Regions from separate parts of the Rhizobium sp. SG570 genome, predicted to be linked through region 2. Evidence: predicted binding sites of a transcription regulator. Region 2 holds the regulator's gene; each other region holds the start of a gene.

What was found. Region 2 encodes PhoB, which activates phosphate uptake and scavenging genes when phosphate is short. Its sites were predicted from a motif close to TGTCATNNANCTGTCAT; they were not measured.
Positions count from the first base shown of each region.
Region 1: a site for PhoB is predicted at 6,108-6,124, ahead of pstS (phosphate ABC transporter substrate-binding protein PstS). Genes of this name have one in related genera too.
Region 3: a site for PhoB is predicted at 1,792-1,808, ahead of FHT28_RS06600 (toxic anion resistance protein). Genes of this name have one in related genera too.
Region 4: a site for PhoB is predicted at 5,310-5,326, ahead of FHT28_RS34875 (inorganic phosphate transporter). Genes of this name have one in related genera too.

Region 1 is NZ_JAAZQI010000002.1:254,915-262,837, forward strand. It holds gene FHT28_RS05035 (hypothetical protein) at 1-166, opposite strand, end outside; gene rpsI (30S ribosomal protein S9) at 315-782, opposite strand; gene rplM (50S ribosomal protein L13) at 785-1,249, opposite strand; gene FHT28_RS05050 (DMT family transporter) at 1,486-2,322, opposite strand; gene FHT28_RS05055 (hypothetical protein) at 3,178-3,504, opposite strand; gene FHT28_RS05060 (CoA-binding protein) at 3,617-4,045, shown strand; gene FHT28_RS05065 (O-acetylhomoserine aminocarboxypropyltransferase) at 4,215-5,498, shown strand; gene FHT28_RS05070 (cupin domain-containing protein) at 5,644-5,988, shown strand; gene pstS (phosphate ABC transporter substrate-binding protein PstS) at 6,247-7,272, shown strand; gene pstC (phosphate ABC transporter permease subunit PstC) at 7,346-7,923, shown strand, end outside.
Region 2 is NZ_JAAZQI010000017.1:21,427-29,349, forward strand. It holds gene pstC (phosphate ABC transporter permease subunit PstC) at 33-1,514, shown strand; gene pstA (phosphate ABC transporter permease PstA) at 1,511-2,845, shown strand; gene pstB (phosphate ABC transporter ATP-binding protein PstB) at 2,860-3,675, shown strand; gene phoU (phosphate signaling complex protein PhoU) at 3,727-4,440, shown strand; gene phoB (phosphate regulon transcriptional regulator PhoB) at 4,473-5,156, shown strand; gene FHT28_RS27540 (GcrA family cell cycle regulator) at 5,348-5,881, opposite strand; gene FHT28_RS27545 (aspartate aminotransferase family protein) at 6,306-7,505, shown strand; gene argF (ornithine carbamoyltransferase) at 7,579-7,923, shown strand, end outside.
Region 3 is NZ_JAAZQI010000002.1:559,964-567,886, reverse strand. It holds gene FHT28_RS06605 (substrate-binding domain-containing protein) at 1-540, opposite strand, end outside; gene FHT28_RS06600 (toxic anion resistance protein) at 546-1,625, opposite strand; gene FHT28_RS06595 (cell envelope integrity EipB family protein) at 1,844-2,671, opposite strand; gene FHT28_RS06590 (RidA family protein) at 2,807-3,274, shown strand; gene FHT28_RS06585 (glycerophosphodiester phosphodiesterase) at 3,274-3,993, shown strand; gene FHT28_RS06580 (GNAT family N-acetyltransferase) at 4,124-5,311, shown strand; gene FHT28_RS06575 (HIT family protein) at 5,353-5,781, shown strand; gene FHT28_RS06570 (Dabb family protein) at 5,750-6,082, shown strand; gene clpA (ATP-dependent Clp protease ATP-binding subunit ClpA) at 6,173-7,923, opposite strand, start outside.
Region 4 is NZ_JAAZQI010000038.1:8,923-16,845, reverse strand. It holds gene cyoB (cytochrome o ubiquinol oxidase subunit I) at 1-180, shown strand, start outside; gene cyoC (cytochrome o ubiquinol oxidase subunit III) at 186-815, shown strand; gene cyoD (cytochrome o ubiquinol oxidase subunit IV) at 812-1,216, shown strand; gene FHT28_RS34905 (SURF1 family protein) at 1,409-2,173, shown strand; gene FHT28_RS34900 (histidine phosphatase family protein) at 2,237-2,803, opposite strand; cobalamin riboswitch at 2,904-2,976, shown strand; gene FHT28_RS34895 (CbtB-domain containing protein) at 3,036-3,245, shown strand; gene FHT28_RS34890 (CbtA family protein) at 3,258-3,998, shown strand; gene FHT28_RS34885 (hypothetical protein) at 4,000-4,659, shown strand; gene FHT28_RS34880 (hypothetical protein) at 4,799-5,104, opposite strand; gene FHT28_RS34875 (inorganic phosphate transporter) at 5,374-6,981, shown strand; gene FHT28_RS34870 (MucR family transcriptional regulator) at 7,253-7,762, opposite strand; gene FHT28_RS34865 (helix-turn-helix domain-containing protein) at 7,876-7,923, opposite strand, start outside.

The DNA of each region.
Region 1 (7,923 bases), on a different contig from region 2:
AACAGCTATCGGTGAACTCGCGGCAATCGGAGTTTGCCTGAAGAAAGTCCTTCATGCTCTGCATTTCCGCCGCTTTGTCTGGCGGCGATGCCTGTCCGGCATCGTCGCAAAGGGCTGGCGATATGCCGGCAAACACGAACAAGATGGGCAAAGCGAATCTGAGCATGTGTGCACTCCTCATGAAGAAGGCCCGAGTATGCCATCGGAGGCATGACTTGCCTCGACAGATATGCACTTTTGCCGTGCACGTGTAAAAACAAAAAAAAGGCCGGGTTCGCACCCAGCCTTTCCAAATTCCGATCTCAGGTAAGCGATTAACGCTTGGAGAACTGGAACGAACGACGTGCCTTCGCACGGCCGTACTTCTTGCGTTCGACGACGCGGCTGTCGCGGGTCAGGAAGCCGCCCTTCTTCAGGACCGGGCGCAGGCCGGGTTCGAAGTAGGTGAGCGCCTTGGACAGGCCGTGACGAACGGCGCCGGCCTGGCCGGAGAGACCACCGCCGGCAACGGTTGCGATGATGTCGAACTGGCCGTCACGAGCAGCGGCGAAGATCGGCTGGCGCAGGATCATCTGCAGAACCGGACGGGCGAAATAGGCCGTGTAGTCCTTGCCGTTGACGATGATCTTGCCCGAGCCGGCCTTGAGCCATACACGAGCGACAGCGTCCTTGCGCTTGCCGGTCGCGTAGGAGCGACCGAGCGAGTCAACCTTGCGGACGTGAACGGGAGCAGCTGCTTCCGATACCGTGCCGAGATCCTTCAGGGAAGAGAGATCAGCCATTATCAGGCGCTCCTTACGTTCTTCTTGTTGAGCTTGGCCACGTCGAGAACGACTGGCTGCTGGGCTTCATGGGGATGGTTCGAGCCGGCGTAGACGCGCAGGTTCTTCATCTGGCGACGGCCGAGCGGGCCGCGGGGAACCATGCGCTCGACAGCCTTTTCGACGACGCGCTCCGGGAAGCGGCCTTCGATGATCTGACGAGCCGTACGCTCCTTGATGCCGCCGGCATAACCGGTGTGCCAGTAGTAAACCTTGTCTTCGTACTTCTTGCCGGTGAAAACGATCTTGTCGGCATTGATGACGATGACGTTGTCGCCGTCGTCGACGTGCGGCGTGAAGGTAGCCTTATGCTTGCCACGCAGACGCATTGCGATGATAGAAGCGAGACGACCAACGACGAGCCCTTCGGCGTCGATGAGAATCCACTTCTTCTCCACCTCTGCAGGCTTCTGGGAGAAGGTTGCCATGTCGAATACTCTCTTTTAGGACCCCGGACCCGAAGGCGTCAGGGCGTTTCTTGTTGCTTGATTTGGCGTGTAAACGCACGCCAAAAAGAAAGCAGCCCGGAAAGGCTGCGATCTGTGGCGGCTTATAAAGCGAACTGATGCCAACGTCAACATATCGAAATTTGGCGGCTGCAAAAATAAATAAGTGAAATCAACTAGTTACATATGCGGTATAATTATACCTCATACAGAGAGCGTCAGCCCAGCCGCAAAACCAGGACGCCGGCGGCGATAATCGCGCCAGCGACGTAACGCCAGATGCTCGAGCGCTCCTTCAAAACGACGACTGAGATGACCAGCGCGAAGAGGATCGACGTCTCGCGCAGGGCGGCAACCATGGCGACCGGAGCCTTGGTCATCGCCCATAAGGCAAGCCCGTACGAGATGATCGAACCGCCGCCGCCGATAAGCCCGCGCCACCAATTGTAGCGGATGTGGGCGGCGACGGCATTGACGCCGCGCTGCGAGATTGCCCATGCAAACAGAAGGACCGGCGGCAGGAGCGACATCCACAGCGTATAGGATATGGAATTGCCGGATATCCGCGCGCCGATGCCGTCGACATAGGTATAGGTCGCGATGACAGCGGCGTTGGCAAGCGCCAGCACGATCGCGCGGCTGCTGCCTTTTCGTGCCTCGAAGGCAAGCGTCAATATCCCGGCGCAGATGGTCATCGTGCCGATCAGGGCGCCACCCGAAAGCGTCTCCTTGAGAATGAAGCTGCTTGTGGAAACGATGATCAACGGGGCGACACCCCGCATCAGCGGATAGACGAGGCCGATGTCGCCGGCGCGGTAGGCCGCCGCAACAAGCTGGAAATAAGCGAACTGGAGGATCGCCGAAGCGCCGATGAACGGCCAGGCCGCGGAGGCCGGTAGCGGCAGGAACGGCAGCAAGGGCAGGGCCGCAACCGCGCCACCAGCCGAAACCAGTGCGGCATCCAGCGACTTATCGGTTCCCGCCTTGATAATCGCATTCCATGTCGCGTGCAGTAAGGCACCGAATAGGACAAGAGCGATGACGTCGAAAGACACAGGAACCTCTGAAATGAACGCTGGCCGACAAAAGCTTGATGTTTTGTGGGAAGGTGACTGCCATTTGACCCGTAATACGACAAAAAGCAACGGGATGTTCTAGTCGCAAACATGCCGCCGCACGTTCAGATGGCGGGTTGTCGAGGTCAGTAAATGGGTTCGCCGTATGTTCCGACGCATGCCTATAAAATTAGATATTACCAATTTATTGGAGTGTGAGGCGCGAACAAGTATCACATGCCATATGAACGCAAGGGTAGAATTAGGCCAGCCTTACTCGAAGAGACATCACATTGCATCGTTGAAAAAAATGACTACACAATCTGTTAGTGCAGCCATGACCCGATGGAGCGGCCGTTAACGCTGACCGATCCTGCTGCAACGCAAAATATTGTGGATAAAATTGCAGATATCGAAGAATATTACAGAGATTGGCGTTGGCAACGGTATAAATCTTTGAAAAAGCGGGTTATGGTTTCAGGTATAAAACTCCTGATGCAATGTTTCCTGCGGTATAGGTCGGCGAAGAACCAAAAAATATTCTGTGGAAAATTAATGAATTTGCATATATTGCGTGTTCGCAATCGGTTCTCATTTTCGGTCTTCTTTTATAAGACTTTACTAATTGAATATGAATGAATAGTGAACAGAAGTTGTATTTCATGAGAACGTGCTGGAGTTGACCGGGGTAAAGCGGGTGAAAGCGCTTTGGAACACACTCCCAATTGAGGCGCATCAATGCGCTATCGCAGACTGCCATGGCGGCAGCGCGCTATACTTAAGGCAATCAAGGGTCGTGCCCGTCTGTGTGATCGAAAACGGTTGTATTCAATCACCAGCCCTGGCTGATGATGATCAGCGCCGGAAAATCAATTCATCGTCATCGAGATCAGTGGTCGGCCGACACGTATAGACAGGGCAGGAGGCGCGATCCTTCGTCGGCAGATAATCCTGATAGGCATAGTAGCCGAGGTCGCACGCATCGCTGTTGACGACGTAGCGATCGTAAAGCGTCATGTTGGGTGTTCTTTTGGCCGGATAGCGCATGATCACCGCGCGCTCGCGACTGATGGTCGCCCTGGCTTCGGCGCAGGTCATGGACATGGAGTTATATCGCGAAATCGCCATCGCCGGCGAGGCTGCCGATGTGATCAGCAGGCCCAGGAGTACGATCTTTTTCATCGGGTTAATCCTCCCTGAAGTTGTTATAATGTAATATATACGTGGAAACTGCCGCCGCGGTTTCTATATCTGTGGCGAAAACGCAAGTGTGATCGAGTTGGGAGGCTTGGTGATGAACCATAATAATTATGATGATTCCTATATTGCTGACATCCTTCTATCCGTAAGGACCATCGCGCTCGTCGGCGCTTCGCCCAATCCGGCGCGGCCGAGCAATGGCGTCATGGCCTATCTGCTGAACAGGGGTTATCGTGTCATTCCGGTCAACCCCGGGCAAGCCGGCAAGGAAATCCTCGGGCAGTGGGTCTATGCGCATCTGTCCGATATTCCCGAGCCGGTGGACATGGTCGATGTTTTCCGGGCGCCCGAATATCTGCGCGCGGTGGTCGAGGAGACCATCATGATTGAGCCAAGGCCGCCTGTCATCTGGGGCCAGCTCGGCGTGCGCGATGACGCGGCGGCGGCTAGAGCCGAGGCCGCGGGCGTCAGGGTCGTCATGGACCGCTGCCCGGCCATCGAATATCCGCGTCTGGTTGCCTGACCGGACGGGAAGCGCAGTTGCGGGCATGTGGCCGTTTATCGCGCGATCCGGCTGAAAGCGGGCACGTTTTTCCCGCGGGCCGGAAAGTGCAGCAAAGTTCGCGGTTAACTTTCATACGCCAGGCGCTATGATTTCCCCGTCACAGATAAAACTGGCGGGAGGAAAAATCATGCCGACGAACAATCCGGGTTTCGACACGCTGGCCGTCCACGCAGGCGCGCAGCCGGATCCGACGACGGGCGCTCGCGCCACGCCGATCTATCAGACGACATCTTTCGTCTTCCAGGATGCCGATCATGCTGCGGCACTCTTCGGGCTGCAGCAGTTCGGCAATATCTATACGCGCATCATGAACCCGACACAGGCCGTGCTCGAGGAGCGGGTGGCCGCTCTGGAAGGCGGAACGGCGGGACTTGCGGTCGCTTCGGGTCATGCCGCCCAGATGCTCGTCTTCCACACCATCATGCGGCCGGGCGACAATTTCGTCGCCGCCAAGAGGCTTTACGGCGGCTCCATCAATCAGTTCGGCAATTCCTTCAAGAATTTCGATTGGCGGGTGCGTTGGGCCGATTCAGCCGATCCCTCCACCTTCGAAGCCCAGATCGATGACCACACGCGCGCCATCTTCATCGAGAGCCTCGCCAATCCCGGCGGCACCTTCGTCGATATCGACGCGATCGCCGCCGTTGCCCACAGGCATGGTCTGCCGCTGATCGTCGACAACACCATGGCAAGTCCCTATCTCATCCGGCCATTGGAACATGGCGCCGACATCGTCGTGCACTCGCTGACGAAATTCCTCGGCGGACACGGCAATTCCATGGGTGGTGTCATCATCGATGGCGGCACCTTCGATTGGTCGGCTTCCGGCAACTATCCGATGCTGTCGGCGCCGAGGCCGGAATATAATGGTGTCGTGCTGCACGCGACGTTCGGCAATTTTGCCTTCGCCATTGCGTGCCGCGTCCTCGGTCTGCGCGATCTCGGCCCGGCAATCTCGCCGTTCAACGCCTTCCTCATTCTGACTGGCATCGAGACGCTGCCGCTGCGCATGCAGCGCCATTCCGACAATGCGCTTGCCGTCGCGCGGTGGCTGAAGGAGCAGGAGAAGGTGGCCTGGGTGAACTATGCCGGGCTCGAGGATGATCCGAACCATGCTCTGCAGCAGCGCTACTCGCCGAAGGGGGCGGGATCGGTCTTCACCTTCGGACTGAAAGGCGGCTATGAAGCGGGCAAGGGACTGGTGGAGGGACTGGAACTCTTCTCGCATCTCGCCAACATCGGCGACACGCGCTCTCTGGTTATCCATCCCGCCTCGACGACGCACAAGCAGTTGACCGACGAACAGAAGGTCGCCGCCGGCGCCGGCCCCGATGTGGTGCGTCTGTCGGTGGGCATCGAAGACGTCAAGGACATCATCGCCGACCTAGAGCAGGCACTGGCGAAAGTCTGAGGGCCGCGTCTATAAAGGGCTGAAAAAGCCTGCCGGCTATCTTTGATGGGTCGTCGTTTCGTGCTTGTCTCGGTCCCGCGATCGCAAGGCAGCGACAGTGGACTGCTGCGGCTTTGCCGCCGAAGCGCATCGACAGGAGGCATTTGTGACGGCATATCTGCGATTGAATATCGATGGCGTCGAGCCGGAGACCGGCGCGCCCGCCGCAGATCGGCTCGTCTCGGGAACTCCGAGCTTTCGCACCTGGAACCTCGATGAGGCCGATGGCGGCCTTTACGCGGGTATCTGGGAGGCGTCGCCGGGCAAATGGAAAATCGTCTATGACGAGTGGGAGTACTTTCATATCCTCTCCGGCTATTCGGTGGTAACTGCAGAGAACGGCGAGGCTTTTCATTTGCGCGCCGGCGACCGCATGATCTTGAGGCCCGGCTTCAAGGGGACGTGGGAAGTCATTGAAACGACTCGCAAGGACTATGTGATCCGTCTCTGAAAGCCCCCTGAATCAAAACAAGGAGGCCGATGTTTTCCGCCGAACGGCAAGCTTTTCCATGTGCTTTCGGGATAGCCACTATCATTGCTGCAGGTTGTGTCACTGGCGCTTCATTAAACTGTCATCAAACTGAAACAATGCGTCTTTAGAGCCATCCTTGTCGCCAGGAGATTGAGGTGGGGAGGTCATCTATAATGAGTACCCCGTGCCGGTCTTCTGCTCGCCATCCTTTTGTTCACTTGAGGAAGTGAGTCTACTATGCTTAATCTGAAACTCCGTTCCCTTTGCCTGACCGCTGGCCTGGTTGTCACCATGGCCGCTTCGGCTATGGCTGCCGACATCACGGGCGCCGGCTCGAGCTTCATCGCGCCGGTTCTGTCCAAGTGGGCCGAGGGCTATAAGGCTGCGACGAACAATGTCGTCAACTACCAGTCCGTCGGTTCGGGCGCCGGCATCAAGCAGCTCCTCGACAAGACCATCGTATTCGGCGCTTCGGACAAGCCGATGAGCGACGCTGATCTCGAGAAGAACGGCATTGCCCAGTTCCCGATGATCTCCGGCGGCATCGTCGTTTCCTATAACGTTGCTGGCGTAAAGCCGGGCGAACTCGTTCTCGACGGCAAGACGCTGGCCGATATCTTCCTCGGCAAGATCGCCAAGTGGGACGATGCGGCCATCAAGGCCCTCAACCCCGACATTAAGCTGCCTTCCGGGCCGATCTCCGTCGTTTATCGCGCCGACAGCTCGGGCACGACCTTCAACTTCACCGACTACCTGGCGAAGGTTTCGCCGGAGTGGAAGGAAAAGGTTGGTTCGAACACGGCGGTCGAATGGCCGGTCGGCTTCGGCGCCAAGGGTTCCGAAGGCGTTTCCACCACTGTCAACCAGACAGCTGGTTCGATCTCTTACGTTGAATATTCCTACGTCGTCGCCAACCACATCGGTTTCGCGAAGATGAAGAATGCGGCCGGCAAGGTTATCGAGCCGAGCCTCGACACATTCAAGGCTGCAGCTTCCAACGCCGATTGGGCCCATGCCAAGAACTTCAACCTGATCATCACCAATCAGCCGGGCGACAAGAGCTGGCCGATTGCAGCTTCGACCTGGGTTCTGCTCTACAAGAAGCCGGCCGATCCTGCTCAGAACGAAGCAGCGCTGAAGTTCTTCAAGTGGTCCTATGAAAAGGGCCAGAAGGACGCGACCGACCTGTCCTATCTTCCGGTTCCGGAAACTGTTGCCAAGGTTGTCGAAGAGTCCTGGAAGAAGGACTTTGGCACGAAGTAATTTGTGCTGGATGAGAGTGCGGCGGACAGGGTTTGGCCCTGTCCGCCTTTCGTGACAGGACAAGGGGAAATCGATGGCTGACGCGACTCAGACGGCTGGCTTCCAGGCATTGGATACCACCGCCATCACGAGAAAATTCCGGAGACAGGACCGGATTTTCTATTTTATGACGCTTTGCTCGGCTGCTCTTGTCGTGCTTCTGCTGCTGGCAATCATTGTGGTTCTTGTCATCGATGCCTTGCCAACCTTCCAGGCCTTCGGGTTTTCGTTCCTCTGGGGCACGAAGTGGAGCGCTCCCGCCGATATCTATGGTGCTGTGCCTGCGGTGGTCGGTACGCTGGTGAGTTCGTTCATCGCCATGCTGATTGCCATTCCCCTGGGCATCGGCATCGCCATCTTCCTCACGGAACTTTGCCCCGGCAGCCTGCGGCGTCCGATCAGTACGGCCATCGAGCTTCTGGCCGGTGTTCCATCCATTATCTACGGCATCGTCGGTCTGTTCATTCTCGTGCCGCTGATGCAGACCTATATCCTGCCCTTCCTTATGATGACGGTCGGCCAGGTGCCGTTGATCGGCCTGCTGTTCCAGCCGCCGGCGCCGGGCGTCGGCCTGTTGACGGCAAGCCTCGTGCTGGCCGTCATGATCCTGCC
Region 2 (7,923 bases):
TGATCCGCGCCGGTGTTCGCCGGGGAGTGGGAATGAGCATATCGCTGCTGTTGTTGTGTCTGTCGGTCATTGGTGCCCTTGCCTTCGTGCTCGGGCGCGCGAGGGCGACTGCGATATCAGGCGGCAGGTCTTCCTCGATGCACTCCCGGCTCGGCTATCATGGCGCCTATGCTGCGATCTGGGCGGTGCTGCCGGCCCTGGCGCTCGTCTGTGTCTGGCTGATCGTCAGCCCGATTATTATCGATCGCCTGGTGGTCAAGTCCTTTCCGGAAGAGGTGAGAACCCTTCCGCAGGCGGAGCTTAACCTCAGCTATGGCATGGTGCGCAGCATTGCCCACGGCATGCGCCTGCTCGATGGCCAGGAACTCGCCGCGGTTGACGGCGGCGCAGCCGATCTCCAGTTGCTTCTGGCGCAGAAGGGCGTGCCACTCGCGGTCCGCCCAACGGGTTACATGATCGATGCAGCCAATAAATATAACGGCATGCGCGAAGTCAGCCGGATGGTGATGTCTGCATCGGCGATCCTTCTGTCGTTGCTTTGCGCGGTTCATGGCTTGCGTGCCATCGCCCCGCGTTTTCGCGCCCGCAACCGTGTCGAGCAGGTCATCCTCGGCGCCCTGATCGTCGCCTCCTCCATTGCGGTGCTGACGACGGTCGGGATCGCCTTTTCGATGCTTTCGGAGGCGGCGCGTTTCTTCAGCATGGTACCTGCCCATGAGTTCTTCTTCGGCACTGTCTGGGATCCGCGCTTCACCGGTGCCGGCTCACAGACATCCGGAACTTTCGGCTTGATACCCTTGCTGGCCGGCACGATCTATATCGGTCTCGTCGCCATGTTGTTCGCGGTGCCGATCGGCTTGTTCGCCGCCATCTACATGGCCGAATATGCTTCGGCCCGCGTGCGCTCGATCGCCAAGCCCCTGCTCGAAGTGCTGGCCGGCATTCCCACGATCGTCTACGGCTTCTTTGCCCTCGTCACGGTCGGGCCGTTCCTGAGAGACATCTCGGCGGAGATCGATGGCCTGCTAACGGGAAGCTATACAAGTTTCATCGAGGCGCAGAGCGTCCTGACGGCGGGCTTCGTCATGGGCGTCATGCTCATTCCCTATGTCTCCTCGCTGTCAGACGACATCATCATGGCCGTGCCGCGGTCGCTGCGCGATGGCTCGCTCGGTCTTGGCGCCACCCGCTCGGAAACGGTCAAGCGCGTTTTGCTGCCGGCGGCACTTCCGGGCATCGTCGGCGCGCTGCTGATGACCGCCTCGCGGGCAATCGGCGAAACGATGATCGTCGTACTGGCCGCCGGTGTCGCAGCTCGCATGCAGTTCGATCCCTTCGAACCCATGACGACGGTTACCGTGAAAATCGTCAACCAGTTGACCGGCGATCTGGAGTTCACCTCGCCGCAGACGCTGGTCGCCTTCGCGCTCGGCATAACGCTGTTCTGCCTGACGCTCTGCCTGAACGTCTACGCGCTCTACATCGTCCGCCGCTACAGGGAGCAATACGAATGAGCGACATCGTATCCTCCCCGTCACAGAATATTCCGCGCGGGCTTACGCCGGGCGCCCCGGCGCGGCGCGATATCGGCATCAAGCAGCGCTATGCCGCCGAGCGCCGCTTTCGGGCCTATGGCATCGCCGCCGTAGTCTTCGGCCTGGTCTTCCTTCTCACGCTTGTCTCGACCGTGGTCCGCAACGGTTATACCGCCTTCGTGCAGACCTCGATAACCCTACCGATCGAGTTCACCGAGAAAGTCATCGACCCCACCGGCAAGCGCGCCAGCGATCCGAAGGTGCTGATATCAGCCAACTACCCGGTCCTCATGCGCGATGCGCTGGTGAAGGCCTTGGGCATCGATCCTTCCGATCGCGTACTCGTGCGCGAGGCCACGACAATGGTGTCGGACAGTGCGCGGATTGCACTGCGCAACAAGATCATGGCCGATCCCTCGATCATCGGAACGACTGGGAATGTGACGTTCCTTGCGAGCGCCAATATCGACTCCGCCAACAAGGGGCAGATCGACCTGGCGGCCGACGAGAAGGATCGCAAGGTTTCCGATCGGCAGCTCGGCTGGATGAAGCAGCTGACAGCCAGCGGCGCGCTGCACGAAGCTTTCAACAGCGGTCTCTTCCTCTCGGGCAACTCGAGCCGCCCCGAGGCAGCGGGCCTCGGCGTCGCGCTGATCGGCTCGCTCTATCTGATGCTGACCGTCCTCGCGCTCGCCTTGCCCGTCGGTGTCGCCGCTTCGATCTATCTGGAGGAATTCGCGCCAAAAAACCGGCTGACGGATCTGATCGAGGTCAACATCAACAATCTCGCGGCGGTGCCCTCCATCGTCTACGGCCTGCTCGGCCTTTCGGTGTTCATCAACATGATGGGGCTGCCGCGCTCTGCCTCGCTGGTCGGCGGGCTGGTGCTCAGCCTGATGACGCTGCCGATGATCATCATCGCCACGCGCTCGGCACTGCGGGCGGTACCACCATCGATCCGCAGCGCGGCACTCGGCCTCGGCGCGTCGCGCATGCAGATGGTCTTCCATCATGTGCTCCCGCTCGCCATGCCGGGCATCCTCACGGGCACCATCCTCGGGCTGGCGCATGCGCTCGGCGAGACGGCGCCGCTGCTTCTGATCGGCATGGTCGCCTTCGTCGCCAACTATCCGGCCTCGCCGCTCGATCCTTCGACGGCGCTGCCGGTGCAGATCTACATGTGGGCGAGCGAAGCGGAGCGGGCCTTCGTCGAGAGGACCTCCGGAGCGATTATCGTGCTGCTCTTCTTCCTCGTTGCGATGAATATCGGCGCGATCCTGCTGCGGCGCCGCTTCGAACGGCGCTGGTAGGGGAGGGCGACCAAATGAACATGATGACGGAAGCCGCGGGCGAAAGAGCATTAGCCAAGAAGATGATGACGATCCCCTATAAGATGATCGGCCAGGACGTCTCGGTCTTTTACGGCGACAAGCGCGCGCTCTTCGATGTCAACCTGAACATTCGCGCCAATACGGTCACGGCGCTGATCGGTCCTTCCGGCTGCGGCAAGTCCACTTTCCTGCGTTGCCTCAACCGCATGAACGACACGATCGAGACCTGCCGCATCACCGGCAAGATCACGCTCGACGATCAGGATGTTTATGACAACAGCATCGATGTCGTGGAGCTGCGCGCGCGCGTCGGCATGGTCTTCCAGAAGCCCAACCCGTTTCCGAAGTCGATCTACGAGAACGTCGCCTACGGACCACGCATCCATGGCCTGCACAGCTCGAAAGCCGATCTCGAGCATATCGTCGAGACCAGCCTGCAGAAAGCCGGTCTCTGGGGCGAGGTCAAGGATCGGCTCTATGATGCCGGCACGAGCCTGTCCGGCGGCCAACAGCAGCGTCTGTGCATCGCTCGCGCGGTCGCCGTCAGTCCAGAGGTCATCCTGATGGACGAGCCATGTTCGGCGCTCGACCCCATCGCAACCGCAAAGGTCGAGGATCTGATCCATGAGCTGCGGGAAAACTTCACCATCGTCATCGTGACGCATTCCATGCAGCAGGCAGCCCGCGTTTCGCAACGCACCGCAATGTTTCATCTCGGCCATCTGGTTGAGGAGAACGATACCGATAAAATGTTCACCAATCCCGACGATTTCCGCACGCAGGATTACATCATGGGCCGTTTTGGTTGATGATGCCGTGCGCGCGGCTCCTTTCACACAGTTCACCTTGAGGATAGAAAAATGGTCTCCACTCACATTCTCTCTGCCTATGACGAAGACCTGAAGTTCCTGACGCGCCGCATTGCGGAAATGGGCGGTCTGGCCGAGCAAATGGTCAGCGACAGCGTTCGCGCACTGGTCCAAAGCGATACCAGTCTTGCGCAGAAGGTCATTTCCGACGACGTCATTCTCGATCATGCGGAACGGGAAGTCGGCGACAAGGCGATCGTCACCATCGCCCGCCGGCAGCCGATGGCCGCCGACCTGCGCGAGATCATGGGCTCGATCCGCATCGCTTCCGATCTGGAGCGTGTCGGCGACCTCGGCAAGAACACCGCCAAGCGCGTCATCGCCGTGCAGGGCACAGGCGTTCCGCGGCGGCTTGCCCGCGGCATCGAGCATCTCTCCGAACTGGCGCTCAGCCAGCTCAAGGAAGTGCTTGACGTCTATGCCACCCGTTCGCCGGACAAGGCTGTGTCGATCCGAGAGCGCGACGAGGAAATCGACGCGATGTACACCTCGCTCTTCCGCGAGATGCTGACCTACATGATGGAAGATCCGCGCAACATCACCACCTGCACGCATCTTCTCTTCTGCGCCAAGAACATCGAGCGCATCGGCGACCATGCCACCAACATCGCCGAGACGATCTATTACATGGCGACCGGCGCCCAGCCAGAAGGCGAGCGCCCGAAGGATGATACCGCCAACACCGTTGGCGCGGTGACGGAATAATCTGGAAGCGAAGAAAAGGAGACCAGAGGCGCATGGTTCCGAGAGTTGCTGTTGTAGAAGACGAGGAAGCGCTCAGCGTTCTGCTGCGCTACAATCTCGAGGCTGAGGGCTTCGAGGTCGATACGATCCTCAGAGGCGATGAAGCCGAATTGCGTCTCCAGGAGCGCATCCCCGATCTTCTGATCCTTGACTGGATGCTCCCCGGTGTATCCGGCATCGAGCTCTGCCGCCGGCTGCGTATGCGGCCGGAGACGGAGCGCCTGCCGATCATCATGCTGACGGCCCGCGGCGAGGAAAGCGAGCGCGTGCGCGGTCTTTCCACCGGCGCGGACGATTACGTCGTCAAGCCGTTCTCGACGCCGGAGCTGATGGCCCGCGTCAAGGCGATGCTGCGGCGCGCCCGCCCGGAGGTTCTCTCCACGGTACTGCGTTGCGGCGATATCGAGCTGGATCGCGAGACCCATCGCGTTCACCGCAAGAGCCGCGAAGTGCGGCTGGGACCGACGGAATTCCGCCTGCTGGAGTTCCTGATGTCCTCGCCGGGCCGGGTCTTCTCGCGTTCGCAGCTGCTCGACGGCGTATGGGGACACGATATCTATGTCGACGAACGTACCGTCGACGTGCATGTCGGCCGCCTGCGCAAGGCGCTCAATTTCTCCAATATGCAGGATGTCATCCGCACCGTTCGCGGTGCGGGTTACTCCATGGAAGCTTGAGCGGGTACGCCCGTTCAGGCGTCGACATAGCGGCGGAAACAGAAAACGGGCCTTTCGGCCCGTTTCGTTTATCTTATCTGGAGCGGTTACGCGTTTCACGGACTCGCGTGACCGCTCTATGCTATTGTTTTTACGCAATTCCGGACGGAAAACCGCTTCGCACTTTTCCCGGAATTGTTCTATGGGGCATCTCAGCCGCGCGGTTGAGCTGGCCGACGCCGTTCATGCACCGGCTGGTAGGCCAGGCGCTGATGGTAGCCGCAATAGGGCGATGCATCCGGGCTCTCGTTGCCGCAGAAGTGGAAATCGTCCTTCAGCGGGTCACCGACGGGCCATTTGCAGGTGCGTTCCGTCAGCTCGGTCAGGACGAGGCGCCGAGAGATCGGAACGACGACGTTGGCAGCCGGACGATATTGGATCTCGTTGACCGCATCGACCTCAATCTCTTCCTTGAGCATGGTCGCGCCCTGCTGGCGGGTAACCGTGCGGGTTGCGACGCGCGATGTATAATTCGATGCGCGGGGCGCCGAGGCGCCGCGCTTCGGCGTTCGGGCAGCGGTCGCCGTGCCGCCCGCCTTCGCTCGGCCCGGCAGGCTCAAGCGGTGCACCTTGCCGATGACGGCGTTACGGCTGACACCGCCCAACTGCGCCGCGATCTGGCTGGCGCTCAACCCTTCGGACCATAGCTTTTTAAGCTTCTCGACGCGTTCGTCTGTCCAATTCATGCCCTGTCTCCGCTGTCGCGTTTCCGATGGCAGAATCCTTCACCATTGCCCCGCATAGGATCGAGGCGCGAAACGCTCTAAAATTGTGGTGACTAGTTCCGCCGCATGCAGTCTAGCAATTGGTTTTTAACCTAGTGTGAGGCTGACTCCGTGACAAGAGTCGCGGGAATCTTGAGGAATCGATTTCGAGGTTTTCCCCAACTTGCTGTCCTGGCGTGGCATTTATGCAATATGATCCGGCCAACGCATCCCGTTCGGCCGCGGCCGCTCTCTCGCACCTGCTAAATCGCCAGTTTTGTTGACATCGCGGTGCAAAACATCAATAGTGCCCACGCCGCCGCAAGGCGGCATTTTTGATTTTTTCGGACCCGTTTCATGGAAAGGAAGCGATTGGTCCTTAGGGTTGTGATCGAGGAGATACGCCATGGCCGAGACAGCGGCGCTTTATGACACCTATATGCGCGCTCCGCTGCGGTTCGAGCGAGGCGAGGGCGTCTGGCTGATCACGGAAAATGGCGAACGCTACCTCGATTTCGCGGCCGGTGTGGCAGTCAATTCGCTCGGTCATGCGCATCCCCATCTCGTGGCCGAGCTGAAGGCGCAGGCTGACAAGGTATGGCACCTGTCCAACCTCTACGAAGTGCCCGGTCAGGAGAAGCTCTCGAAGCGGCTGACGGAAGCCACATTCGCTGACAAGGTGTTCTTTACCAATTCGGGCGCCGAAGCGCTGGAATGCGCCATCAAGACGGCGCGGCGCTATCAGTTTGCCAACGGGCATCCCGAGAAGTTCCATATCATCACCTTCGAAGGTGCTTTCCACGGTCGTACCATCGCGACGATCGCTGCCGGTGGCCAGGAAAAGTATATCGAAGGCTTCGGCCCGAAGGCCCCCGGCTTTGACCAGGTGGCTTTCGGCGATCTTGATGCGGTTCGTGCCGCAATCACCGATGCGACGGCTGCGATCCTGATCGAGCCGGTGCAGGGCGAGGGCGGTATCCGCCCGGCGACCAACGAATTCCTGCGCGGTCTCCGCGATATCTGCGACGAGCACGGTCTGCTCCTGGTGCTCGATGAAGTACAGTGCGGCGTCGGCCGCACGGGCAAGCTTTTCGCCCATGAATGGGCCGGCATCAAGCCCGATATCATGGCGGTGGCCAAGGGTATCGGCGGTGGTTTCCCGCTCGGCGCATGCCTTGCAACGGCAGAGGCAGCCTCCGGCATGAAGGCCGGCACGCACGGGTCGACCTATGGCGGCAATCCGCTTGCCATGGCGGTCGGCAATGCGGTGCTCGATATCGTGCTGGCCGATGGCTTCCTGGAGCATGTGCGTGATATGGCGCTGGTCTTCCGCCAGGGCCTTGCCTCGCTCAAGGATCGCTTCCCGGATATCATCGAGGACATCCGCGGCGAAGGTCTCATGCTCGGCATCAAGGCAGCCATCCCGCAAGCGGATCTGCTGCAGGCGATCCGCGCCGAGCATCTGCTGGGTGTTCCGGCCGGCAACAATGTCATTCGCCTGCTGCCGCCGCTGGTCGTGACCGCCGAGGAAGCGCGCGAAGGTCTTGCTCGCATCGAGCGTGCGGCCGAGCGTGTACGCGCCGCCCGCGTCAAGAAATCAGCCTAAGTTCGACGCCCGCAGTCGGGGCGTTCTTGCCCTATGCGGGCGTTATTGTTTTTTCTGGAGTACAGGTGAGGACATGGCTTCTCCGAAACACTTTCTCGATCTCTCGGCCGTAGCGGCCGCCGATCTGCGCCACATCATCGATGACGCGATCGTGCGAAAAAGGGCGTTGAAGGCGGGTACCGCCGACAAGCCGCTTGCCGGCAAGATGCTGGCGATGATCTTCGAGAAGCCTTCCACACGGACCCGCGTCTCCTTCGACGTCGGCATGCGCCAGCTCGGTGGCGAGACACTTTTCCTGTCCGGAACCGAAATGCAGCTCGGCCGCGCCGAGACGATCGGCGATACGGCGAAGGTGCTGTCGCGCTATGTCGATGCGATCATGATCCGCACGACCGATCATTCGCGCCTGCTGGAACTG
Region 3 (7,923 bases), on a different contig from region 2:
CTTGTCAAGATCGCCCGGCTCGATGACGGGTTTGTTGCCGAGCGCGCTCGACAGCATTGCGAGATAGGCGCTGGCGCCCGAGTTGGATTGCGTCGCGGATGTCATCAAGAACTTCAGCGAGCCGTTCTTCACCGCCGCCAATATGTCCTTCATGTAGACAGGCTTGCCGATCCAGCCGAGCGCCTCGGCCTTGGATTTGCGCACGCCGAAAATGACCGGCATCTGCGCCACCGACGTCAGCGACTTCACCCGGCGCTTGACGTCGAACATATCGACCCAAACGCTCGATGCCGGCCAGACAGCATCCTGTTCGACGCCTTGTTCGCTCTGGAGAGCGAGCCCGATATCCAGCGTGCCTTCATAGGTGAAGCTGCAAGTCGCTTTCTTTTCCTTGCAGAACTCTTCGACGATCGGCTGAATGACGGTGTTTTCCGAGCCGGAAACGATCGAGAACTTCGGGCCATCACCGCCGACATTGCAGCCGCTCAGCGCAAGAACTGCGGCGAGCGTCAGGCCGGTAACGAATGTGCGGATCTTCATGCAGTTCACCGCGCCTCGATCATCGCCTTCTTGAGCTCTATGGTCATTTTCTGCATCCGCTGCTCGGCCTCGGCCCGCTTGGCGCGACCATCTTCCTGCACCTTCAGCACGCCGCTGATCGTGTCGATCAGGTCGCGGTTGGCGGCGGCGAGCGTATCGATATCGACGATGCCGCGCTGCGATTGCTGCTCGATGGCAATCGCCTGATCCTTCATCATCTTCGATGCCTCGCGGATCATGTCGTTGGTGGCGTCCGTCACCGTCTTTTGCAATTCAAGCGCCGATTTCTGCTGGCTCAGGCCGAGCAGGATGACCATCTTCTGCTTCCAGGCCGGCACCGTCAGCGCCGAGGTTGCCTGCAGGTTCTCGATCAGCGTTTCGTCGCCGGACTGCACGATGCGGATCTGCGGCAATTGCTGAATGCCGAGCTGGCGCGCCTGCTGCAGATAGAAAACCCGCTTCTCGAGACGATCGAGAGCTTGCAGGCTGTCCTGATAGACCTGCGCCTCCAGCATGCCCCCGCCCGGACCGGTGGAGGCCGCATCGGCAGTACTCTTCAGCCGCGGAAGTTCGGTGGCGCGAAAGCGCTCAACGAAATTCTTGCCGGCCTGCACATAGGCATCGAGCTGCAGGATGGACTGCTTCGTCTCTTCGTGCAGATCATCGAGAAGGGCAATGTCCCGGCGCAGGATATCCTTGTGACGATCAAGCTCGAGCCCGATGCGGTCGATCTGGCCCGCCACATCCTCGAACTCTTCCTTGAAGCGCTGCACCCTGGCCCTGAATGAGGAAAACACACGCGACAGGAAGCTTTCGTCCTTCAAGGAAGCCGGATCGAGCTTCTTCGACTTTATGATGATTTCGGTCAGCAGCCTGCCCACCTCGCCGAGATCCCGATTGCGGACCTCCCGGAGAATCCGGTCGGAATAATCGGAGACCGACTGCTGGGCGCGGTCGCCGTAGACGGAAATCCCGGCGCGGTCGGTGATGTCGATGCTATCGCCGATGCGGGCGATCTCACCCGGATCAGCGGCGACCACAGGCAGAGTCTCGTTGGAACCGGCGGAGATATCGGTATTGCTCATAGATTGTGCTTTCTCGTCCATAAAACACAGAGCCGACCGCAAAACATTGTCGACCGCCCCAAGACGATCAATCCCCCCGCGCGCCCCAATACAATTCCAGATCGGCACGGGCAAAAGTTAGACTCACCCAAGCGTGCCGATCGTTTCACACAATAGTGAAACTTGGATCACAGTTTTATGACGAAAATTTTGCCCTTTGCGCCGCGGCCCGGCGAGAGCTATTGGCAGGCCTTCGTATCGAGAACCTCGAGCTTGGTGAGCTTGCCGGTGAGGACGAAGTCGCCGTAATCCATGGTGAGATCGCGCGTTATGCCGTTCTCGTAAAGCTTGAACGACATGCGGTAGACCGGTATGGCGTCGCCCGTGGACTTCTCGTTGAAATAGGCGACGGACACCGGCCAGAAGGCGGTCTTGGCAAAGGCGCCGGCCTTGTCGGCGTCGGGATCATCCGTGGCGGGCGTCTCCTGCTTGCCGACGACGGTGGTCGCGATCAATGGCTTGTCGCCGTCGTCGGAACCGTCGAAGACCTGGGCCTCGAAGAAATTCTTGCCGAGTTTGGCGTTGCGGATGATGTCAAGCATATGCTCGGTCGGGAAACGGCTCTGGATGAGTTCGACCTGCTTGCTGTGCGGCTGAGTCAGATCGACCTTGATGCCCTTCTGGTCGTCGGTCGCGGCGCCGCGCACGTCCTTGTCGAGCTGGCTGTCGGTATAGGACTTGGTTTCGAAGCGGAACACCCGCTTGGCCAGATCCTCGAACGTCGTCGTCTGCTGGTCGCTGACCCGTGTGGAATCGCCCGTGTCGATCTGCGTGACGAAGCGGAAATTGGTGGTGAACCCTGTGCAATCGGAGCCCTCGAATTCATAGACCATGCGACCGAACATGCCGGCGATGCCGGAACGATCGGAAGCGTCCTTCAGTTCGAGATCATAGACGGCGCGATGTGCAATGAGGCCACTCGGAACGGCCGCATGGGCTGCCGGAGTTCCCAGAGATAGAACGCCCAGACCCGAAACGACAGCTGCAGCAAGACTCGAGCGGATCATTCATTATCTCCTGTTGGACTCGCACGCGATGTTATAAGAACGCTTTCGGCTTAAACGAGGCTGCCGGTCCTAATTGACGGAATTTAGTCTTGATGCCGGATTTTTGAAGTTTTTACAACAAAACGGGAGATGAAAATGTCCGACGCTATAGAGGGTCGTCTGAAGGAACTTGGCATCGTTCTGCCGCAGGCCGCCGCACCGGCCGCGAATTACGTTCCCTATGTCATCAGCGGCAATCTTCTCTATCTGTCCGGGCAGCTGCCGATGGAAAACGGCAAGGTCGGCGTGACAGGCCATCTCGGCAGGGATGTCGACGTTGCCGGCGGCCAGCGCGCCGCCCAACTCTGCGCCATCAATATTCTTGCGCAGGCAAAGGCAGCGCTCGGCGGGGATCTTGGCCGCATCAAGCGCCTCATCAAGCTGAACGGCTTCGTCGCCTCGACGCCTGATTTCGTCGAACAACACCTTGTGATCAACGGCGCCTCCAATCTTCTGGCAAACGTGTTGGGAGACGCCGGCAAGCACGCCCGCGCCGCCGTCGGCATGGCAGCCCTGCCATTCAATGCCGCCGTTGAAATCGATGCCATTCTGGAAATCGCCTGATGAGCAAGCATGCCTGGTTGACCGAACGTCCCGTCGCCCATCGCGGCTATCATGACATGAACAAGGAGGTCTGGGAGAATACGCTCTCTGCGTTTGCCCGGGCCATCGAGGCAGGTTTTGCCATCGAATGCGACCTGCATTATGCCTCGGACGCCGTCCCGGTCGTCTTCCACGACGACGATCTGCAGCGCGTCTGCAATCTGCCCGCTCAGCTGCGCGATCGCACATCGGCCGAACTCGGCCTGCTTTCGGTCGGCGGCACCAAGGACAAGATCCCGACATTGAAGCAGCTCCTGCGGCTTTGCGACGGCAAGGTACCGCTGGTGCTGGAGCTGAAGGGCCGCGAAGGCGACGACGAGGGCTTTGCGGAAGCCGTGCTCGAAGTGCTGGAAGGCTACAAGGGACATGTGGCCCTGATGAGCTTCGACCATTGGCTGCTCAAGGACCTCAAGGCGCTGGAAGCACCCTACCCGATCGGTCTCACGGCCGACGGAAATGAGCCCGAGGCGTTTTTTAAGCATGACGAAGCCATGCAGCTTGGGCTAGACTTCATCTCGTACTTCTACGGCCACCTGCCGAACCCCTTCATCACGGCGCAGCGCCAGCGCGGCATTCCGGTCATAACCTGGACCGTGCGCGACGAAGCGGCCCGCAAACATACATTTGCCAATGCAGACCAGATGACCTTCGAAGGTTTTGACCCGCGCATAGCCTCATAAATCGGGATCGATTGAAGGAGGGACTTATGCGCAAACTTGAAATTCCGCTGCGTCCTTTGCATATCCGACTGGACGCGTGGCGCAGCGGTTGAGAGCCCCATCCATCCTTCCTTCCAAGCGCAAGAATTTGATGACAGACGAATTATCCATTCGAGTCGAACGATCCTTCAAGAACATCGCCCCGGAAAGCTGGTCCAAGCTCGCCGGAGCGTCCAAGGCAAGCAAGCTGCTGCCATATAACCCGTTTGTCTCGCATGCCTTTCTGTCCTCGCTTGAGGAGTCGGGCTCAGCAAGCGACAAGACGGGATGGCTTGGCAACCATTTGCTGCTCGAAACCGATGGCGGCGACTTGATCGGCGCCGTTGCGGGTTATCTGAAGAGCCACAGCCAGGGCGAATATGTCTTCGATCATGGCTGGGCCGACGCCTTCGAGCGTGCCGGCGGCCGCTATTATCCCAAGCTGCAATGCTCCGTGCCCTTCACGCCGGCCACAGGGCCGCGGCTGCTCGTCGCCGAAGGCCAGGACCGGCAGGCTATCCAGCCGGCGCTCGCCGAAAGCCTGAAGGAAGTGACACGACAACTCGGCGTCTCCTCCGCGCACATCACCTTCTTGCCTAAAGACGAGGTCTCGGTCTTCGAAACAGATGGCTATCTGCATCGCACCGACCAGCAGTTCCATTTCATCAACGAGGGCTATGCCGACCACGATGCCTTCCTGGAAACCCTCGCGTCGCGCAAGCGCAAGGCACTGAAGAAAGAGCGTCGCGCAGCACTCGAGCACGGCATCAGCATCGATTGGCTGACCGGCAGCGATCTGACAGAAGGCATATGGGATCAGTTCTTCGCCTTCTACATGGATACGGGCAGCCGCAAATGGGGCCGCCCCTACCTGACGCGAAAATTCTATTCGCTGATCGGCGAGCGCATGCCTGAGGATGTCCTGCTCGTCATGGCGAAACGCGAGGGACGCTATATCGCCGGCGCCATCAATTTCATCGGCGGAGAAACGCTCTACGGCCGGCATTGGGGCTGCATCGAGGATCATCCCTTCCTGCATTTCGAGGTCTGCTATCATCAGGCGATCGATTTCGCGCTCAGCAAGGGATTAAAGCGAGTAGAGGCCGGCGCTCAGGGCGAGCATAAGCTCGCGCGCGGCTATCTTCCTGTCATCACGCATTCGGCGCATTATATCGGCCACCAGGGCTTGCGACGCGCCGTTGCCGACTATCTGCAGCACGAGCGGGAGCAGGTGGAGGAAATGAGCGAAGTCCTTACCGAACACAGCCCCTTCCGCAAAGGCGAACGGCAAGATATCTAGCCGTTCTGGACAATCATAAACGGAAGACGAGGAGATCCCGGATGACCAGCTCGGCCTACGACACCAACAATATCTTCGCGAAGATCCTGAAAGGCGAGATCCCTTCCTATCGTGTCTACGAGGACGAGCACACGGTCGCCTTCATGGATGTCATGCCACAATCGCCGGGCCATACGCTGGTTCTGCCGAAATCTCCGTCCCGCAACATCTTCGATGCCGATCCTGCCGCACTTCAGCACGCGATCACCATCGTCCAGAAGGTCGCCATCGCCGTCCAGGAAGCCTTCGATGCCGACGGTGTCTACATCGCCCAGTTCAACGAGCCTGCCGCAGGGCAGACCGTGTTCCATCTCCATTTCCACGTCATTCCGCGTCACGAAGGCGTGGCGCTGAAACCGCATTCGGGCAAGATGGAAGACGGTGCGGTGCTGGCTGATAATGCCAAGAAGATCATCGAAGCCCTGGCTTGACCTGGAGACACATGATTCGCCATCTGTCGCCTTTCGCCTGAAACATAAAGCCGGTTCGGTTGAGGAGACCAGTTTCCTCAAAGACGCCCTCGTTCTCAAAGAGATATTGAGCGTCCGAAACTTCAAGCAGCTTCGGCAGACCAGTCCAAAGAATGATTTTACTTTCGGGTTCTCAACGGAGTTCGATAGTCGATCAGGCTACGACGCCTATAACATCGACCCCGACCACGTCGCTTTCGTGCGCGATCGCTGGGGGCCCGAAGTCGAGTCCTTCCTCGAAATCGACAATACGAACCTGTAGCACTTAATTATTATATCAAAATAAGCATATGAAAAGGCTGCATTGTTTCCAATGCAGCCTTTTCATTTTTCTCAAGCAGCCAATCGGCAGTTACTTGCGCGGAACCTTCGGCACCGTGCCGCCCTTGCGCGGCGACTTGCCTTCCGGCTCGTCGTTTTCGCTGGCCGCCGCGGCCTTGGCCGAACGGCGGGCATCCGCGGCTGCACCGGCCTTGCCCACGCGGCTTCTGGCCTTGACGGTGGTGTCACCGTCATCCTGCTCCACCTCGAGCGGCGCATCGCCGACCTCGGCTTCCGGCTTCGGCCGGATCGGTGCCGTATCAGCGGTTGCTTCGAGCACGATGCCGGTGGTGCCGTCTTCCTTCGTGCCGACCGTGACGGTAACGACGCCACCCTTCTTCAGCTTGCCGAAGAGGATTTCGTTCGCCAGCGGCTTCTTGATATTTTCCTGGATGACGCGCGCCAGCGGACGGGCGCCCATCTTTTCGTCGTAGCCCTTTTCGGACAGCCAGGCGATCGCGTCTTCGTGCAGATCGAAGGTAACATTCCGTTCGGAAAGCTGAGCCTCCAGCTGCATGATGAACTTCTGCACGACCTTGTGGATGACAACGGTCGGCAGCGGCGCGAACGGAATGGTCGCATCCAGACGGTTGCGGAATTCCGGGGTGAACAGGCGGTTCAGAGCCTCTTCATCCTCGCCCGTACGCTTGGCCGAGCCGAAGCCGATCGCGGCCTTGGCCATTTCCGATGCGCCCGCATTGGTCGTCATGATCAGGATGACGTTGCGGAAGTCGATCTTCTTGCCGTTGTGGTCGGTCAGCGCGCCATGGTCCATGACCTGCAGCAGGATATTGAAGATATCCGGATGCGCCTTCTCGATTTCGTCGAGCAGGACAACGCTGTGCGGATGCTGGTCGACACCGTCGGTCAGCAGGCCGCCCTGATCGAAGCCGACATAGCCGGGAGGTGCGCCGAGCAGGCGGGAAACCGTGTGACGCTCCATATATTCCGACATGTCGAAGCGCAGCAGTTCGACGCCGAGCGACGAAGCAAGCTGCTTGGCGACTTCCGTCTTGCCGACGCCCGTGGGGCCGGAGAAGATGTAGCAGCCGATCGGCTTGTTCGGTTCGCGCAGGCCCGCACGAGCCAGCTTGATCGCCGTCGACAGAGCCTCGATCGCCGTGTCCTGGCCATAGACGACCGAACGCAGCTCCTGCTCGAGATTGGCGAGAACCATCTCGTCATCCTTGGACACCGTCTTTGGGGGAATACGGGCCATGGTGGCGATCGTGACCTCGATCTCCTTCTCGGTGATCAGCTTGCGACGCTTGGACGGCGGCAGCAGCATTTGCGCAGCACCGGTTTCGTCGATGACGTCGATCGCCTTGTCCGGCAGCTTGCGGTCGGAAATGTAGCGAGCCGACAGCTCGACAGCCGACTTGATGGCGTCGTTCGAATAGCGCAGGTGATGATACTCTTCGAAATAGGGCTTCAGGCCCTTCATGATTTCGATGGCATCCTCGATGCTCGGCTCGTTAACGTCTATCTTCTGGAAACGGCGGACGAGTGCCCGGTCCTTCTCGAAGAACTGACGGTATTCCTTGTAGGTGGTCGAACCAATGCAACGGATCGCACCCGAGGAGAGAGCCGGCTTCAGCAGGTTCGAGGCATCCATCGCACCGCCGGAAGTGGCGCCAGCGCCGATGACGGTGTGGATCTCATCGATGAACAGCACGGCGCCCGGATATTCCTCGAGCTCCTTGACGACCTGCTTCAGGCGTTCTTCGAAATCGCCGCGATAGCGGGTGCCGGCAAGCAGCGTGCCCATATCGAGCGAAAAGA
Region 4 (7,923 bases), on a different contig from region 2:
ATCGCCTTCGCATTCGGCATGATCTGGTACATCTGGTGGCTCGCCGCCATCACCTTCGCCGCGATGATCATCATTACGATCGGCCATACCTTCAACTATAAGCGCGACTTCCACATTCCCGCCGAGGAGGTCGTGAAGACCGAGAACGAGCGTACGAAGCTGCTCGCAGGACAGGTATAAGACCCATGACGACCCAAACCGCACATGCTCCCAAGGGCGGCGAAACGCCCGCCTTCTACATGACGGAAGAGTATCATCCGGAAGGCAGCACCATGCTGGGCTTCTGGATCTACATCATGAGCGACTGCCTGATCTTCGCAGTCCTCTTCGCGACCTATGCCGTGCTCGGCCATAACTACGCGGCAGGCCCTTCTCCGGCCGACCTCTTCGAGCTGCCGCTCGTCGCCCTCAACACGGCGATGCTGCTTTTCTCCTCCATCACCTATGGCTTCGCCATGCTGGCGATGGAGAAGGACAATAAGTCGGGAACGATGATGTGGCTGGCGATCACCGGCCTGTTCGGCGCAGCCTTCATCTTCTTCGAACTCTACGAGTTCTATCACCTGATCCTCGACGGCGCCGGCCCGCAGCGCAGCGCCTTCCTGTCGGCCTTCTTCACCCTGGTCGGCACGCACGGGCTGCACGTCACCGTCGGCATCGTCTGGCTGATCACACTGATGGTGCAAACCGGCCAGCATGGCCTCATCCCCGAGAACAAGCGCCGCCTGATGTGCCTTTCGATGTTCTGGCACTTCCTCGACGTCGTCTGGATCGGCGTGTTTTCCTTCGTCTACCTCATGGGAGTTCTCGGATGAGCTCGAACACCGACCATTCGCATCATTCCGCCGACGCCCATGGTCACGACCACCATGGCGGTCACGAGGCCGCTCACGGCACCTTCAAGAGCTACATGACGGGGTTCGTTCTTTCCGTCATCCTGACCGCCATTCCCTTCTGGCTGGTCATGGCAAAGGTCTTCTCCGATCCCGTCGTGACAGCCGCCCTGATCATGGTACTCGGCGCGATCCAGATCATCGTGCACATGATCTACTTCCTGCACATGAACACCCGTTCGGAAGGCGGCTGGAACATGATGGCGCTGATCTTCACCATCGTGCTTGTCATCATCGCCCTTTCCGGCTCGCTCTGGGTCATGCATCACCTCAACTCGAACATGATGCCCATGTCGCCCGAGATGATGCGCAACATGCCTTGATCGCAAGCGGCGGGCCTTCGACAGGAGGCCCGCCCTCTTTCCGGCGCGAGAGTTCCGCCGGATGCTGCGTGGCACAGCCCTCGGGACGCACAAGGTTCGCAGCCCAATTTCCCCGACGACGCATGATATTCCGCGAAGGCCGTTTCGCACCTCCCGAAATCATGCGGCAGCGCGTCCCCCGGAGACCAGCGCATGACCGATACTCCTTCGACAACGTCTCCCGATAAGCCTCGCTCGATGCTCAAGCTCGCCATCTGGGTGCTGCTGCTCCTGCTGCTGACCGCACTCCTGATCGGCCTCGGCACCTGGCAGGTGCAGCGGCTGCATTGGAAGCTCGATCTGATCGCCAGGGTCGATGCCCGCGTGCACGCACCGGCGGTTCCGGCGCCGGGACCAGCGCAATGGGCTGACGTGACAGCCGAAAACTCCGAATACAAGCGTGTCCAGGTGAGCGGCACTTTCCTCAACGACAAGGAAACGCAGGTCTATGCCTCGACCGTGCTCGGCCCCGGCTATTGGGTGCTGACACCGCTGAGGGAAGCCGACGGGACGATCGTCATTGTCAATCGCGGCTTTGTTCCCACAGAGAAGCGCAAGCCGGCGACGCGTCCGGCCGGCCAGATCAGCGACGAGACGACCGTCACCGGCTTGCTGCGGATCAACGAGCCCAAGGGCACACTGCTGCGTTCCAATGTGCCGGCGGAGGAGCGCTGGTATTCACGCGACGTGAACGCGATAGCCGACGTGCGCGGCCTGCAGAACGTGGCGCCCTACTTCATCGACGCGGACGATACGAAAAATCCGGGCGACCTGCCGGTTGGAGGATTGACGCAGATCGTCTTCCACAACAGCCATATCGTCTATGCCATTACCTGGTACGGGCTGGCTGTCATGACGCTCGGCCTCGCAGTATTCCTCGTCTATTTCGAACGGCAGCGGGCGAAGGCGGTCCGCTGATCCCCATGGTATTGTTTTCCGCAATTGCGGACAGAACCGCTAGGCACTTTTCCTGGAATCGCTCTATTCCACCATCCGCGGGAAGCGAAGCTGCCAGCGCCGGCCGTCGCTCGTCATCTCGACCATGCCGAACGGCTCGACGTCGATCGTCCAGAATGCCGCAAGCGGGGCCTGCAACACGTGCAGGACGGCGGCGCGGATGACGCTGGCATGGGTGACGGCGACGGTGTGACCGGCATCATGAAGATGATGCCCCATCCATTCGCCAATGCGCAACACGACCGACGACAGAGATTCGCCGCCATGAGGTGCGGCGTCCAAATCCGTCATCCATAGCGCCAGGGATTCCGGGTCACTTTCATGAAGTTCGGCAAGCGATTTTCCACACCACTCGCCGTAGTCACATTCGCGCAAGGCAGTCTCAAGGATGGCGTCAGGACCGAGGATAGCGGCCGTCTGACGCGCGCGCAGCGCCGGGGCCGTCCAGACCCGATCGATCGTTGCGAGCCTGGTAAAGGGCAATTTGGCTCGCTGCGCCGCTTTCGCTTCCAACGGCTCGTCGTCCGGAAAACAGCCCTTTCGATTGGCTTCCGTCGGCCCATGACAAATCCAGCTCAGGCGTGCCTTCATGACACTCGATATCCCCATGCCTTGTCGCGATTTAACATCGCAACAGCGTTTGATTGACAATCATCTTTGTGGACAGATATAAACTTGCACTTACGGGTGTGGAAGCCGGTGAAATCCCGGCGCGGTCGCGCCACTGTAATCGATGACGGAAGCTTCGCCCTCGAGAGCCAGACCCTTCCCGTAAAGAACCCTTCCGCAAATGGAACGCGCTTTTCTTAAAGAGGGAACGACAATGTCTGACACCGCTTTCGCACCATCCGCAATCCCCCAGCCGATCCCGCTCGGCCAAATCCTGCCATGGGCTGTTTTCGCCGGCCTGTTGATGCTGCTGGCGATCTATTTCGTCGGCGCCGAGGAAGGCGCGACCTCGCTGATATCAGGCATGTATGTGCACGAATTCGTGCATGATGCCCGTCACCTGCTCGGTTTCCCCTGCCACTAAGGGACCAGGCACATGGTTGGACGTCTTTTGCTCCGCGGCATGATCGTCGGGGCCTTCGCCGGCATTCTCGTTTTTGCCTTCGCCCACACTTTCGGCGAGCCGCTGGTCGATTGGGCGATCGGCTTTGAAGAAAAGGCCGCGCAGGCAGCCGGCGAAGCGCCGGAACCGGAAATCGTCAGCCGCGCCACACAGTCAGGCGTCGGTCTTTTCACCGGCACCGTGATCTTTTCGACGGCAATCGGCGGGTTGTTTGCGCTGGTCTTCTCCTTCGTCTACGGCCGCATCAGCCCGCTCGGCGCGCGTGGCACGGCAGCATTGCTCGCAATCGCGGCTTTCGTGACGATTTCGCTCGTCCCCGATATCAAGTACCCGGCAAACCCGCCAGCGGTCGGCAATTCCGACACGATCGGCGCCAGGACCGAGCTGTTCTTCATCATGATCGTTGCTTCGATCGTCGGCATGATCGTCGCGGTCGGGCTGGGTCGCCGGCTGGCGGCACGTTACGGATCATGGAACGGGGCGATCCTTGCCGGCATCGGCTACATCGTCTTCATCGCACTGATCCAGTACCTGCTTCCGTCGATCAACGAAGTGCCGGAACAGTTCTCGGCCGTTGTGCTCTGGCGGTTCCGGATGGCATCGCTCGGTATGCACGCGATCCTGTGGGCCACCCTCGGGCTTGCCTTCGGAGCCTGGGCGGAGCGAGAGCTGCCGCAGACACGCTACCGCAACCCGGCGCTGCGCCGAGCCTAGCATGGCAAATCCATCCCATCCCGCGCATGATCTCGTGCGCGGGAAACGCCTGCTTAGAAGCGGCGCCTTGCTCGCCGCGCTCTGCCTCGTGCTGTCGTGTTGGCCGACAGTGCTTGCCGCCCATGGCGGCAGCTCGTCGGGAAACCAAACCGGCATCCCGATACCAAGCCTCCCACATGGCGAAATGGCTGTCATCGCACCCTATTACGGACGGATCGTCGCGCTTGCGGAAAACGCATCGGATACCGACGAAACCTTCCGCCGCCTGCTGAATTTCGCGCAGATCCAGCGCGCCTATTGTCTCTGGGGGATAATGCCCGGCAGTGTAAGCGACGAGGAAAGTCCGTTCAACGAATGCTCGCACGCCTATCTCGCGGCAGCCAAGGCGGTGCTGCTTCATATGCGGACGATGAAGAATGAAACGGCGCCCGTCGGCAATCTCGTCTCGGAGATCGACGCTACGCTCGTGCGCAACAATCTATCGCTTATCCTGTGCAAATTCAGCGGCGAAAGCTTCAATACGGCCGACGTGATCCGGCCGAAACTCACCGACATCATTCTGCACGCCAGAAGCCTCTTGGCCATCCTGTCGGCCTTGCTGGCAACCGTCGCCGGACTGTGGCTCACGGCGCAGGCGCTGCGGACAGAACCCCGTCTTTAGAGCGGTTACACGTTTCGGGGAATTGCATAGCCGCTCTATATTGTTGTTTCGCGCAATTCCGGACGGAAAACCGCTAGCCACTTTTCCTGGAATCGCTTTAAAAAAACACCGCCGCAGAGCTTGCGGCGGTGTTTTAATTTCACCAGTCGCGATGACGGCGCCAACGGCCGTCTCCGTGCCAGCCATCGCGGTAGTCGCGATGACCGTACCAGCCCCATGGCGGTGGCGGCCTATGCCCCCAGCCATAACGCGGCGGCGGCGGTCCCCACCGGTTCGGGCGGCATTCGCCCCAGCGGGTCACATGCCAGCCACGACCGCAGGCATAGTCAACTTTCACGACCGGCACGGCAGCCGTTGTCCCGATAGCGGGAACAGGCATTGCTTCTGCCGAAGATACAGCCAGGCCACCAAGTAAAGCAGCGATGGCAAACACGGACGATCTCATTTTGGTGGTCCTCTATTCAAGTCCCTTACATGCGGGATTTAAAACCCAAGCGGATGAACACGGGCTGAACCGAAAAAGGCGTTTTGGCGGCGAAATCGAGAGCCGCCAGGATTGCCCTCCGGAGCAAGGATTTCTTCCGCCGCGTCGTCATCTTTCCATAAGGAAATCCCGGCCCATCCGCAAAACGCCTGTCGGTCTTTACAGGCGTCACGAGAGTTTCATGAACGGCGCTTAAATCAGGGATATCATTTGCCATAAGGGAGTTTGAGATGGTGGACGTCGTTTCAAACAACGTGGAGGGTGGCAACACCAATCACCCAATTCACGGCGCCAGCGGTTCGGCGAAATGGTTTCTGCCGCTCTTCGGCGTCGTCGTGCTCGGCGGCCTCGCTTATGTCGGCTACGCTCTCGGCAACGATCTTGCCGAGGCAGCTGCGGTTCCGTGGATCCTGCTCGGTCTCGCGCTGCTGATCGCGCTGGGTTTCGAATTCGTCAACGGTTTCCACGATACGGCCAATGCGGTCGCCACCGTCATCTACACCCGCTCGCTGCCGGCCGAATTCGCCGTCATTTGGTCTGGGTTCTTCAATTTCCTCGGTGTGTTGACCTCTTCCGGCGCCGTCGCTTTCGGCATACTGGCGCTTCTGCCCGTCGAACTGATCCTGCAGGTCGGCTCCGGCTCGGGCCTTGCGATGGTCTTCGCCCTGCTCACTGCCGCCATCATATGGAACCTCGGTACCTGGTATCTGGGCCTGCCGGCGTCGAGCTCGCACACGCTCGTCGGCTCCATCATCGGCGTCGGCCTTGCCAATCAGTTTCTGGCACCCGCCGGCTCCGCCACCAGCGGCGTCGACTGGTCGCAGGCGAGCAGCGTCGGCATGTCGCTGCTGCTGTCGCCGATCATCGGCTTCGGTGCGGCAGCTTTGCTGCTGCTGGTTTCCAAGGTTCTGATCCGCAACAAGGAGCTTTACGAAGCGCCGAAGGGCAACGCGCCGCCGCCGCCGTGGATTCGCGTATTGCTGATCTTCACCTGCACCGGGGTCAGCTTTGCCCACGGCTCGAATGACGGCCAGAAGGGCATGGGCCTGATCATGCTCATCCTCATCGGTCTCGTCCCGACCGCCTTCGCTCTCAACAAGACGCCCGACATCAACTATCTCGAGGCCTACAAGGCCGCTTCGGCGCAGGTCGAAACCGTGCTCGGCAAGTATGTGAAGCCCGGTGTGACCGCGCCTGCCGATCCGAAGGCCGCCGTCAGCGATGCCGTCAAGAGCAAGACATGGTCGGATGCAACGACGCCTGCACTTCAGGCTTATATCCACACCACCAGCGCCGAGATCGCCGCCTATCCGAGCGTCGAAAAGCTGCCGAACGAGCTCGTCGGCAACGTGCGCAACGACATCTATCTGATCGGTGAATCGCTGAAGCTGATCGACAAGCAGAAGCTGCTGCCGATGAGCGCCGACGATCTGAAGGCCGTTACCAACTATCACGCCGCCGTCGACCATGCGACGAAGTTCATCCCGCTCTGGGTGAAGGTTGCCGTGGCGCTGGCACTCGGTCTCGGCACCATGGTCGGCTGGAAGCGTATCGTCGTCACCGTCGGCGAAAAGATCGGCAAGACCCATCTGACCTACGGCCAGGGTGCGGCCGCCGAAGTCGTCGCCATGCTGACGATCGGTGCGGCTGACCACCTCGGCTTGCCGGTTTCCACCACGCACGTCCTGTCCTCGGGCGTCGCCGGCACCATGGCGGCGAACGGCTCCGGCCTGCAGTGGTCGACCGTGCGGAACATGCTGATGGCCTGGATCCTGACGCTGCCGGCCTCGATCGCGCTCGCCTTCATGCTGTTCCTTATGCTCCGTCAGGTCTTCTGATCGACACGTTTCATCGGCCCTGCCGATTTTGCCCGACAAATGGCCCAAAAAGATAATGGCGCCCCCTCGTAGGGCGCCATTATCCTTGCAGCGTAGCGCCGCACAGCTGGTACGGCGAAACGTCCGCAATCCCCTCGTCGTGATCCGCACGCTTTCTCACGCGGACGTGCTAGAGCGGTAACGCGTTTCACGGAATCGCCTGACCGCTCTATGCTATTGTTTTTACGCAATTCCGGACGGAAAACCGCTACGCACTTTTCCGGGAATTGCTCTAGCGAACAGTTTCCTTTCTGTTGCCATTGGCGCCAAGACCGGAAAGCTTGGCGAGTTCCGATCGACGGTTCGCATAATTTTGTGCGACCATCGGATAGTTTGGCGCCAAACCCCATTTCTGGCGATATTCCTCAGGTGTCATGCCGTAGTGCACGCGCAAATGGCGTTTCAGCGTTTTGAAGCGTTTGCCGTCCTCGAGGCAGACGATATAGTCGTTCGTCACCGATTTCTTCAAATCCACCGCCGGCACCAGATTGCTACGTGCGGCAACGGGAGCAGAGCTGCGCAAAGCTTGCAGCGCGCCGTGGATATCCTTGATCAGCTTGGGAAGGCTGGCGGCCGAAATGGCGTTGTGAGCGACATAGGCCGAAACAATCTTCACACAGCCTTCGAATAGAAAATGCGATTGCGGTGGTGGTGCGGGGTTTTTTCTCTCACTGAAAGAATCCATGATCTTTTCCCGGATCTCATTTGGTTCCTCGTGCGCCGCCCAGCGCGATTGGGTCATATGCGAAGCCCGTTCCAGGCCCCGCACCGGTTCGAATTGCGCCGTCTTCCTGGCGCCGGTTTCCCCGGCATTGTCGCCGGGATAGAATACGTTCGCATCAGGTGCGTCCGTGATCATGGTCGGCCGCCCACCGCTCTCCGGCCTGCACCGGTGGGTGCTTC